2 linked regions of the Pelagicoccus sp. SDUM812003 genome follow. The protein of the gene in region 1 binds, or shares a complex with, the protein of each later gene. Links are inferred from orthologs where the notes say so. Each region holds a gene or a part of one and is shown in the gene's direction. Other genes may lie near its edges. The genes, in order: tsaE and tsaD.

Region 1 (5,727 bases):
TGTAGCAGCCGGGCACGCTGTCGTGAGCGAGGTGAAGAAACTCCAGGTATTCAGAAATCGTATACTTGCGACGCATTTCCCGCAGAACCTTGTCGCAACCGCTCTGCAGCGGTATGTGAAAAAACGGCAGCAAAGCGTGCTGCGGATCGTTCATCAACGCGAACAGCTCCGTCGGGATGGTGGTCGGCTCGATGCTGCTGATGCGGATGCGATCGATGCCGGGAATCGCGTTGAGCTTTTCCAAAACGGCGAGCAGCCCGCCACGCTTCGTCTCGTAGGTGCCGATGTTGACGCCGGTGATCACGATCTCGCGAATCCCCTGCGACGCCTTGAGGCGCGCCTCTTCCAGCAGATTTTCCATGTCCCGAGCCCGGGCCGCGCCGCGAGCGAAGGGGATGATGCAGAAACTGCACACGAAACTGCAGCCGTCCTGGATCTTCAGGTTGGCCCGCTGGTTGAAAGGCACATCGCCAAAGTTCCGAATGGAGAAATCCTCCTTGCTGATGCGTTCGCGGATGATGACCGGCTTCTCGTTCTTCTCCTGGCCGACGTAGTCGATCACGCTCATCTTCTCCTGGTTGCCGATGATCAAGTCGACACCGCCAATTTCGGCGATCTCCTTGGCTCCCATTTGCGAGTAGCAGCCGATCACCGCCGTGTAGGCTTCGGGGTTCCTTCGAACGAACTGCCGGATGGTCTGCCGGCATTTCGAGTCGGCCAGGTTGGTCACGGTGCAGGTGTTGATGATGCCGAGATCCGCGGGCTCGCCGAAGGGCACGATCTCGTAGCCACGCTGCTCCAGTCCCTGCTGAATCAGCAGCGTTTCCGACTGGTTCAAGCGGCAGCCGAGGGTGTGCAGGCAAGCGCGTTTCTTGGCGACGTCATTCATGGCGAAACCGACCTTCCATAGAGCAAGAACGCGGATTGTCATGCAAAAAGCTCCCTTCGCCCGCCGAATCCGAGGTCGGTTAACACGTTTTTGAACTCGCCCCGCGCTCGCATCTGCATTCCTTCATGGACGTCTTTTCCATGATCGCCGATTCCACCGAACAGAAACTCACGGACGCCGCCGCCAACGCCCTTCCCAGATGGAACATCGGCGCCGCCGACTTTGGCATCTTCATCGCCCTGCTCTTTTCCAGCATGGTGGTCGTCTCGGCTTTGGCGGCGAAAATAGCCCATTGGGCCGTGGGACCGACCGAAGAAGGAAGCGACCCGCCGCTGATCGTCTTCCTCGCCGGAAATCTCGGCACCCAGCTGGGCATGGTGGCGGCCTTCGCCGCGTTCATCCTGATCACCCGCCATCAGCACCAGGAAAGCGCCTCCCGCCCGTCACAAGTGAAGTCGGTCCGCCGCTCCGCCCTCATCGGACTCAAGTGGCTGGCCATCTCCTATCCGGTTATGATTGGAGTGAACCTGATCTGGAAAGTGGTCCTGCAGGGGTTGGGCTTCGAGCAGGTGACCCAAGACCCGATCCGTCTGGTGCAAGAGGGAGGCTCTTTGGCCGAGAGAACCATGATCTACACCATGATCGTGCTGGTCGCCCCGGTGTGCGAGGAGCTGGTGTTTCGGGGGGCGATCTTCCGATTTCTCCACCACAGATTCCCCCTGACCGCCGCCACGGCCATTTCCGCCGCCCTCTTCGCTCTGATCCACTTCAACCTCTACAGTTTCGCTCCCCTTTTCGTGATCGGCGTCACCCTGGCGCTCGCCTATCGAGAGTCCGGCTCCTTGCTCTCCGCTGTGGTGCTGCACGCCGTTTTCAATACCATCAACCTGTTTATCATCCTGCTCTTTCCCGACGTCACGTGAGCCCCTTCACCTCAGATACCCACCAATCCATCGCCACGCTCGGCGAAGTCGAACTCATCAAGCGGATCCGCGACTGGCTGGGCGACGCGAATCCCGCCCCACCCGAGGGCATCGGCGACGACTGCGCCCGCTTCCAACCAAGTCGAAACGACGTGCGGCAGCTCGTCACCACCGACCCGGTCATCTATGGCTACCACTTCGATGACCAGCTCTCGCCCGAGCAGACCGCGGGCAAACTCGCCAAACGAAACCTCAGCGACGTGGCCGCCATGGGAGGAACGCCGCGCATCGCCACCGTCAGCCTAGCCCTTCCGCAAAACGTCTCGATCGCGTGGATACAGCGTTTCTACGAAACGCTCTCCAAGCTCGGAAGACGCTATCGGTTTCAAATCGTAGGCGGCGACATTTCCGGATCCGACGGGTTCCTCGGAGCATTCCTCACCTTGATCGGCGAAACCGAGCCCGGGCACCCCGGTTTGCTCCGCCACCGAGCGCAGCCAGGGAGTCCACTCTACGTATCCGGGGCCATCGGAGGAACGCGACTCTGCAAGCACTACGACTTCGAACCGAGACTGGAGGAAGGTCGATGGCTAGCCCGAAGCGGCGCCTGTCTCTCCTGCACGGACCTGAGCGACGGACTTGGAAAAGACCTCAAGAACATCCTGTCTCCAACTACTGGATGCAGCATCGACTGCGCTTTGCTTCCGATTTCCGACGACGCGATTCGAACGTCGAAGGATTCCGGACACACGAAATTCCACCATGCGTTCAACGATGGCGAGGACTACGAGCTTCTCTTCGCCCTGGACCCAAAGGCGGATCTTCGGGAATTCGAAGCCGCTTGGAGTGGGAATTTCGATACGCCACTTACCCGCATCGGCACCTTCGACGCCTTGGGAAGCGGTTCCGAGGAAAGCCCTCTCAAACTCATCAACGCCCCAGACTCGCTTCACGTTTCAGGCTATGAACATCTTAGATAAGCTGGCTCGGGGCATCGTCACATCCCAAGCGGAAGAAACGATCGAAATCGCCCGCAATCTGGCGACCGTTCTCCCCGAGGAGGCAGTGCTGGCATTGGAAGGCGATCTGGGAGCCGGAAAAACCACTTTCGTGAAAGGCCTAGCAGAGCGCTGGCGTATCCAAGAGCCCATCACGAGCCCGACCTTCAATATCTACAATCTATACCAAGGCGATCGGCAGCTGGCCCACATGGACGCCTATCGCCTGGAGAAGTCGCCCGAGATCTGGGAGGAACTGATGCTGGAAGAGCTGATCGCGCCTCCGTTCTGCCTCGCCATCGAATGGCCCAGCAAGCTGGCGTTCATTCCTTGGACCATTACCCATACCCTTCGCTTCGATGCCCGGGGCGACGAGCGAAAAATCACCCTCATCTCGTAGGATGCCTCGGTCGGAGAAAAAAGGGACGCGCCTCCAGCGAGGCGCGTCGTGTATCAAAAATCCTGCTACTTCCGAAACCGTTTCGCCTAGCGAACGCCGAACGCGTATACCGTCTTCGACTTAAAAACCTCTCCCGGGCGCAAGGTCGTCGTCGGGAAATGGCCGATGTTGGGCGAATTCGGAAAGTGCTGCGTCTCCAGACAGAAGCCGCTGCGCTTTTGGTAGACCGTTCCACCTTTTCCCTTCAGCGAGCCATCGAGAAAGTTGCCCGAATAGAACTGAACACCTGGCTCAGTGGTGTAGACCTTCATCTCGCGTCCTGACTTCGGATCCCAAGCGGTAGCGGCCAGAGCGAACTCGTCGGGCCTCTTGTCGATGACCCAGTTGTGATCGAAGCCGCCGCGGGACGATACCACCCCTGCTTCGTCCACATCCTGACCGATCGCCTTGGCTTGGCGAAAATCCATGCCACAGCCCGCTACCGGTACGATCGCTCCCGTAGGAATGCCGCCGTCATCGGTCGCGGTGTAGAACTCCGAATTGATCTGCAGCTCGTGATCCAGCGGCGAGGGGCCAGCATGACCGGCGAGGTTGAAATAGGCGTGATTGGTCGGATTGTAGACCGTGGTCTTGTCTGCAGTGGCTTCGTATTCGATCACCCACTCGTTAGCATCGGTGAGCTTGTAGATCACAGTGGCCTGCAGATTGCCCGGATAGCCTTCCTCTCCATCCTTGCTCAGGTAGCTCAGCTTCACGCCCGTGAACCCGTCACCCGAGATCTCCTCCGCATCCCAAACCACCTTGTCGAAACCACGCTTGCCGCCGTGCAAGTGGTTTTTCCCGTCGTTGGCGTGCAATCCGGAAACATACGTTCCGTCCAGGCAAAATGAGCAGTCCCCGATTCGGTTTCCAAAACGTCCGATGATCGCTCCGAAATACGCGTCGTTGTGGTCCTGATACTCCTCGACGGTTTCGAAGCCAAGCGTCACATCCGCCAGTGTTCCGTCACGGTCCGGTACGTGAATTTCGGATACGATGCCACCGAAATTGGTGAGCTTCAGCTTCATGCCGTTTTTGTTTTCGAGCGTAAAGAACTCCATAGGTCAGAGAATTGCGTTTTGTTTGAGAGAGAAGACCGACGCCGCTTTCCAGCAGCCACCCCGATTCTAGCCAAGTCATTAGCGATGCAAGCCTCATTTCCCCGCTTTTATAAGCGGAGCGAATATTGGATGCGAAACCCGCCAACCGCTCTGCTCCTGCCCGATCGCCAGCGAGCGAGCGTTCGAAACGCCTAATTCGCTTCGCCGAGCATCTTGCCGAACACCATGCGGCCGCCGCTGGTGGGTATGATGCTGTCGACCTCGATCAAAACGGTGCTTCCGACCAGATCGGCTCCGTTGTTGACCACGACCATGGAGCCGTCCTCCAGATACCCCACCCCCTGGCTGTCCTCCTTGCCGATCTTGACCAGCTTCACGGAAAGAGTTTCGCCCACTTCCACTTCGCGCGAAAGGGCCTTGGACAGGCCAAGCATGTCCACGAAAGGGATTCCCTCCTGACGCGCTCGCCTGATCAGTCCCTCGCTAGTGGTCAGCAAGCGCCCCTTGAGGCTGCTCACCACGAACATCAGCTTCTCCTCGCGGCTCTGCTTGCGGTCGACGTCGCTGTCCACCACCCGCACCTCCACATGATCGAAGTCGCGAAGCTCCGACAGCGTCTTGAGGCCGCGTTTTCCGCGATTGCGCTCCTCCTCGACGGCCGAATTGTTCAGCTCGTTCAGCTCGTCCAGAATGAACTTCGGCAAAAACAGCACGTCGCCCAGCATGCGGGCCTGACAGAGCTTTGAGACGCGGCCATCCACCAGGCAGCTGTCGTCCAGCACCACCAGCGGCGCTTCCACGCGCTGCGGCTCGAAGCGGACGTACGGAATCACGAGGTTGAACTCGTCCTTTCCCCGCAGCGCGATGACCGCGGACAGATAGGTGATCACGATGAAAACTCCAATGCGCGAGATGTAGATGACCTGAGCGTCGCCTTCCTCGAAAAGCGGAGAGATGGAGATGAAATGCGAAGCCAGAATGCCCATCAGCAAGCCAAATGTCATCGCCGACAGCCCCCGCAGAGAGAAGCCCTTGAGCAGGATGTCGACCAGCACCAGCAAAGCGCCGATCAAAATCGCCACCGTGATGGTCAACGCCGGTCCGCCAACTTCCGGATAAGCGTAGGAAACGGCCAGACCCGCCAAGACGCAAAACGCCATGAGGATCAATCGGAGTACGAGCACGGTTTGGTTCATTAGAAAAGCGGGACGGGGACGCTGGATTCGGGGAGCTCAGAGGCGTTTCTACAAATAAGCCCCTTAATAGCAGTCACTTAATCTCGCCAAGGCGATGGGTTCAATCTGAAAACAGCTGATAGATGAAAAGCGCGACCGGCAAGCCGATGAAAACTCCCATCGCCCAATAAATTATTCGCTTGGCGCGATCTGCCTGTTCACTGTTTTCTGGCGGCTCTTCC
Region 2 (5,711 bases), on another replicon or contig:
GAAGCTCGCGATCTTCGAATCTGAGACCGTATTCCTTCCAATCGCCAGAAGCGACCCTGACTTGGCGGAAGCTCTGGGCGTCGAAAAGCTCGTTGGAGAAAACCACTGCTGGCGAGGGAATCTCGATGGGTTGCCCGAATCCTATAGTGGCAAGGCTGCGAAAGGGATGCCCTTCCGGGCTAAGGAGCGAGCTGTCCGGTTCCGCTCCGATTTCCACCCAATGGGCGTCGGATGGGTCGATTTCTAGGGAGCGAAGGCGATCGCAGGCCGCCTCGATGATGATCTCGGCGAAAGCTGCTCGGAGGCTTACGGAAGTGTAAAAGTCGGACTGCGGGTTTCGTCCCACCCGCTGCCGCTCTTTTATATAGTATCCGTGCTGGGGGTGGTAGAGCGCGGTTTCGATGAAATCGGGCAGCTCGATGAAGCCGGCGGCGTTGGCCTGGGCGGCCAGGGCGTCGAGCAGTTCGGAAGAAGGCGTGGGAAGTTCAGTCATGAAAACGTGAGCGGGTGCAGCATTCGCGGCGTTGGCCCTGGGTCAAGCCGCTGATAGGGTCTTGAACGGGGTTGGGCCTCGTGAAAAAAGACCCGCTTGAGCGAACAAGCGGGTCCATCAAAGGTGCTGAGCTGCGGGCTGCCTCGACTACTACTTTCGCTTGCCTTTCAAGTTCCAGTCTTCGCCGTATTCGATTTCGCCCACCGGGGCGGCGGATACGACCTTGTCGCCTCGGGAGAGGGCGCTGGCGTCGAAGTCGACCGCTTGGGCGAACGAGAACTTTTCCTGGACCTTCACGATTTTCAGATTTCCCAGAGCGGTTTCCATGGCCCCCAGCGAGAGACCGGTATCCGGGTCGATGAATTCCTCGCCCTTGCTGATGGCTTGCAGGACCTGGCCGTTGTCCACCGCGTTTTCCCCGAGATTGATCACCACCTGGCCGTTGGGAGCGACTTGGATCACCGAGCCCTCGGTCGGTTCGAGACCGATCTGCTTGATCAGCTCGTAGATGCCTACATTGACGGCGACGATCATGGCCTTGCCGATTGGGGATTTCGAGAAATTGCTGAAGGCGCCGCCGGCGGCGCCGCTGCCCCCCCAGGCTCCGCCGCCGAAGCCAAGGCTCTTGGAGGAAGTCACCACGGTGACCTGCTTGGAGAAGGTCACCTCGCTGGTTTCCGCGTCGATAAGGCGAAAGGCCATCTGCACCATGGACTTGCTGCCGCCCACTCGCACGCCAGCGAGGGCTCCGCCGGTGAGGCCGCCCAGTCCGATGCTGTTTCCTTTGTAGTTCGGCTCGTAGGAGGTGACCACCGCTTTGATGAAGGTGTTCGCCCCGAGGACTTTTCCGACCTTGGCAGCTGAGGGCTGGGCCACGCGTCCGGAGGCGCCTAGGTCCTGCTCGTCGAGCAGGTTGCCGAGCACCTCGCGCTCCACGATGCGGAAGCGACCGGTGTTGTTGAGGATGTCGGTGATCATGGCGTCGATGCCGTTGACCGGGACCTGGTTGAAGTCGGCCGCCGAGTATTTGATGGTCTGCCCGTTTCCGTAGCTGATGGAATGGGTGGCGGTGGAAGAAGAGTTTTCGACCGGAAGCACGCCGATGCGCGTTTTCGGCCCTTCGTAGTCGCCGTACTGGACCTTGATCAGGTCCATCGGCTGGTTTTCGGCGATGGCGTCGAGGCTCTCCGGAAGGGGGATCAGGTCGCCCTTTATTTCGGCGTAAGCGAGGTAGTCGGCATAGGATGACGCTGCAGTCGCGCACGCGACCACCAGCGGGAGGAAGGCTTTTTTCATGAGCTGAGTTAGGATTAGGTGGTTGTTGTAACAGTTTGGGAGGGTTGGATCCAACCAAGGGTTATCTTCACCCACCTAAGGGTTCGCTTCAAACCTTATTTGCCGGGCCGAAGGCGGAGGGGGGGCGATTCAAGTAAGGGCCTGACCGCTATTTGGTTGCGCGTCGAGTCGAGAGGCGTAATGCAGTGGTCGAAATGCTGCTTGCCATCGAAAGTTCCTGCGACGAGTCGGCCCTCGCTCTGTTCGAGCCCGGCAGGGGCTTGGTGGGCGAATGGATCAGCAGCCAGGTGTCTTTGCATGCCGAATACGGCGGTGTGGTACCGGATCTCGCTAGCCGCGAGCATCTCAATAATTTCGGGCCATTGCTCAAGGAAGCTCGCTCGGCGAATGGATTTGATCGGATCGATGAAATCGCAGTGACTACCGGTCCGGGCCTTGCCGCTTGCTTGGCCATGGGCCTCTCGGTGGCCAAGGCGTTAGCGGTCGCGTGGCAGGTGCCGGTTTACGGAGTGAATCACCTTCGGGCCCACGCTCATTCGCCATTCCTTCCCGTTTACGAAACTGACCCTGAGGCGTTCGATGCCAATCTGGAGAAGGATTTGCTTCCGCATTTGTCGCTGGTCGTATCGGGAGGCAACACCTTGCTCGCTCGCATCGATACGGACCGCTCTTTGAAACTGTTGGGTTCGACCATTGATGATGCAGCCGGAGAGGCCCTCGATAAGGGCGCGAAGCTACTGGCCCTTGGCTATCCAGGCGGACCGAAGCTGGAAAAACTCGCTGCGGGCGGCGATGCCAAAGCCTATGGCTTTCCGCGGGCCTTGATGGATAAGAAACGCTTGGATTTCAGCTTTTCCGGATTGAAGACCAGTCTACGCTATCAGTTGGAGAAAATGGATACGCAGGCGGTGGAGCGAGAGCTGTCTCATCTCTGCTCCTCCTACCAAGAGGCAGTAGTTGATGCGTTGATACGGAAAACCGACATTGCGCTGAAGCGAGGCGGCTACAAAAGCATTGGCCTCTCGGGAGGCGTATCCAACAATGGAAATCTACGCCATCGATTCGAGCAGCTGGCGAAGCGTCGACAGGTAAAAAGCTTGCTCGCTCAGCGTTGCCACACTGGCGACAACGCCGGAATGATCGCCTTCAGTCACGTATTCGAGAAATCCCGACAAACGCGGGAGCTGGATGTGTATCCAGCATTGCAGATCGAGCAGCTCGGCTGATTTAGAACGCTTTTCGGCGAGAGGCTTCGCGAACTAGGTCAAGTAGCAGGTGAGCGGGGGATCGTTAATCTCCGACCGCCCGCCGACTACGGCTACCTGAAGGTGGCAGAATCAGGCCTATTCGCCTTGGTTAGACTCGGGCTGGGGCTCTTCTTTTTTGGCGACTTTTCTAGCCGCTTTCTTGGCGGCCTTCTTCGCCGCTTTTTTGGCAACTTTCTTGGCGGCCTTCTTCGCTGTTTTTCGGGCGGTTTTCTTGGCTGCCTTTTTGGCGGATTTCGGCTGTTCGGCCTCCGAATCAGGCGTCGAGGCGTCTGGCGCCTTGGGCTCTACAGCGGCGGCGGGCGTCGGTGACAGCTCGCGTTCGCCTTTCGAGGGCGTCGGGTCCGGTTGCTCGCTCGGCCTTCCTTGGTGGCGGGATTCGGATGAGGAGGAACCGTCGTCGTTCGGACGCTCGGAATCAGGTCGCTCCCCGCCGTCCTGGCGGTTGTCTCGATCGCGACCGCGTCCTCGGCCCCGTCGGCGACCGCGGCGACGACCGCGTCGCTGCTCGTTTCGCTCGTCGTCGCTATCATCGGAAGCTTGGTTGTCCTGATGCTCGTCGCTTTCGCTTGGCTGCTCTCCTTGTGGGGGTCTCTGTTTTTGACGAACCTCGCGCGGGGAGTCCTCGGCGGGAGCGACGCGGTTTTCCAGGTAGGTCTCGAGGGAGAAGTCGGGATCTCCGAAGGCCTTCACTAGTTTGGTGAAGGGGCGGAAGTAGGGGTTATGAACGTCGCCCAGCAGGCTGTAGAAAACCGTTTCCGAGGGTAGCACCTGGCAGCCGATGCGCTTGAGGGCGTCGAGAGCGGGTCCTTCGTCCTCCGCGCGGCGGGCTCCGAGGCAATCGCTGAAGAAAGTGGCGTCTACATCCTCGTCGGTGGCCTGCAGTCCGGTTTGGTAGACGCAGATTGGCGTTTCCAGTCCGATGATCAGCAGGTGGTAGATTTCCTTTTCGCGCAGGAAGCGGTCCATGCCGGCGGCTCCGAGGGCGGAGAAGGTGTGCTTGCCGAAGACCTTGGGGTTCTTGGCCAGCTTGTAGAGGCTGGAGTTGGTGCGTCCCAGCTTTTCGGGGACTTGTTCGGTGAATATGGTCTGGATGCGCAGGCAGCGGGCGGCCTCGATGGCGAATGCGGCGCGCTTGAGAAAGGCGTCCTTGTTGTGGAGGGTGTCGATGAAGACGTCTTGCGCGTCGAGAACGAGCAGGGCGACGGAGTCGAGGATTTCAGGGCGAACCTTGCGGTTGATTTGCATGCTGCGATGCTGGATTTGAGTTTTTTGGTCGGCTTAAGCCGCGAGAAGTGAGAAGCTTAAAGAGCAATCCGTGGAGGGAATCAATAAGAAGCCGGAGATTTTTCTAGCCAGCGGCTCTAGGGCTCAAATAGAGAATGGGCATGGATTGGCATATTAGCCCGGTGGCGAGGAAGTCCTATTTGAGCAATAGGGAGTTTGAGAAGGACGAGCGCGTGTCCAGCGCCTTGGTGAAGACCGAGGACGGCGAACTGCAGCGCGTGGACGTGGCCTTCGTCGAGCGCGACCAGGTGGAGTTGCCGGGCGAGGAGATCTGTCGCTGGACTCAGGTCTTCAAGCCGAAGCCGGACGATGGCAAGGAGGAGGCGGAAGCTCTCAAGCTGACCGCGGACAATCTGTTCATCAGCTTGTTCGAGGGGGAGGAGGAAGCGACGCTTTCGGAGGAGAACAGCGAGTTGAAGCACTTTTTGGCTTTGATGCTGGAGCGTCGGCGGGTGCTGCGAGTGAAGGCCCGAAACCGCAAGTATACCCGCTACGTGCACCGTCCCAGCAAGCGGGAGTTTCTAGTGCCGCAGGTCGCTCTGGAGCCGCAGTTCTTTTTCGAAAACGAGGAAAAGCTGTCGTTCATCATCGAAGGCGGCGACCTGGATTCTGGCGGCGATGACGACGCATCGGAAGAGGCGCCAGAGAAAAAGGACGAGTCGGCAGACTAGGCTTGGCGTTTTTCGATTGGGTCGCTGGGAAGCGCGGCTGAGCAGGGCTGGGTTTACACTAGTCGCGGCGGAACTCGCAGTGGCGGGGCGCTATCTGAGCGCCTCTAGAACCGCTTCGATCTCCCGAGCGAGACGTTGGCGGAGCGATTTCGGAAACTGCTGCGGCAGGCGGCGGAGGTCGGAGAACTGTTTGAGTATCTCGATCACGGAGTTTTCGCAACGCGCCTTGCGACTGAGAGTCTGCAGCTGGTCCTCCAGTTGGGCGAATCGGGCGAGGTAGGAGTCGACATCGGTCGAGGCGTCGCCGGGGCGCTGGCAACATCGGAAATGCTGCAGGCGTTGGGATCGGGCGAAGAGCAGCACCGCGCGGCTTGCGCGCTGGAAGCGCCGCACGAGTTGCCCGTCCGTGACGGCCGGTCGGCTTTCTGGTGTCAGGTGAGTGATCATGGAATGCTTGGTGTTGAGTGGATAACAAAAAACCCAAGGCTTGGCGGCCTTGGGCGGAAATCGTCAGGTAGATCGTTTGCTGCGTTCGTTAGCGCAATCGGTACGTGCCACCAGCCCAAGGCGTGTTCGCTTTGGTCATCATAATAATGGTGGTGGCGGTTTTTGCGATCATTTTGAGGGTCAATAGGCATCATCCGGGAGGTGGAGTCAAGTCGAGAGCCAGGGAGAGCGAGACAAGTTTCGACATCCGGG

What was found.
Region 2: the proteins of tsaE (region 1) and tsaD are in contact, whole or in part, in a crystal structure (PDB 6N9A), measured with the Thermotoga maritima proteins. The link is inferred for Pelagicoccus sp. SDUM812003 from one-to-one orthologs. Residues at the interface, in WP_004082108.1 of Thermotoga maritima: Leu37, Gly38, Lys46, Lys57, Val59, Lys60, Ser61, Thr63, Phe64, Thr65, Leu66, Met67, Val69, Pro71, Tyr82, Arg83, Leu84, Asp86, Asp88, Phe89, Asp93, Ile128, Asp130, Glu131, Arg134; in WP_004082750.1 of Thermotoga maritima: Cys10, Asp11, Arg49, His50, Leu82, Gly84, Gly135, Gly136, Glu154, Thr155, Leu156, Asp157, Asp158, Ser159, Glu162, Asp165, Lys166, Arg169, Leu170, Tyr175, Lys213, Thr214, Leu217, Tyr218, Gln221, Arg222, Asn324.

Annotation. Positions count from the first base shown.
Region 1 is NZ_JARXHY010000007.1:197,799-203,525, reverse strand. Bases 1,494-4,492 are described here. They hold tsaE (tRNA (adenosine(37)-N6)-threonylcarbamoyltransferase complex ATPase subunit type 1 TsaE), read left to right. Parts: upstream 1,494-2,775; coding sequence 2,776-3,210; downstream 3,211-4,492. Other genes in these bases: QEH54_RS11775 (aldose epimerase family protein), read right to left, coding at 3,297-4,310; QEH54_RS11785 (thiamine-phosphate kinase), read left to right, coding at 1,809-2,792; QEH54_RS11790 (type II CAAX endopeptidase family protein), read left to right, coding at 1,494-1,812. Outside these bases: tRNA (N(6)-L-threonylcarbamoyladenosine(37)-C(2))-methylthiotransferase MtaB, read right to left, coding at 1-931; more of QEH54_RS11790, read left to right, coding at 1,015-1,493; QEH54_RS11770 (twitching motility protein PilT), read right to left, coding at 4,502-5,494. UniProt on the Escherichia coli protein: Required for the formation of a threonylcarbamoyl group on adenosine at position 37 (t(6)A37) in tRNAs that read codons beginning with adenine.
Region 2 is NZ_JARXHY010000008.1:204,693-210,403, reverse strand. Bases 1,017-3,999 are described here. They hold tsaD (tRNA (adenosine(37)-N6)-threonylcarbamoyltransferase complex transferase subunit TsaD), read left to right. Parts: upstream 1,017-1,983; coding sequence 1,984-3,015; downstream 3,016-3,999. Other genes in these bases: QEH54_RS13005 (isochorismatase family protein), read right to left, coding at 3,133-3,999; QEH54_RS13015 (CsgG/HfaB family protein), read right to left, coding at 1,017-1,789. Outside these bases: QEH54_RS13020 (SAM-dependent methyltransferase), read right to left, coding at 1-493; more of QEH54_RS13015, read right to left, coding at 644-1,016; more of QEH54_RS13005, read right to left, coding at 4,000-4,302; QEH54_RS13000 (hypothetical protein), read left to right, coding at 4,443-5,012; QEH54_RS12995 (hypothetical protein), read right to left, coding at 5,103-5,459.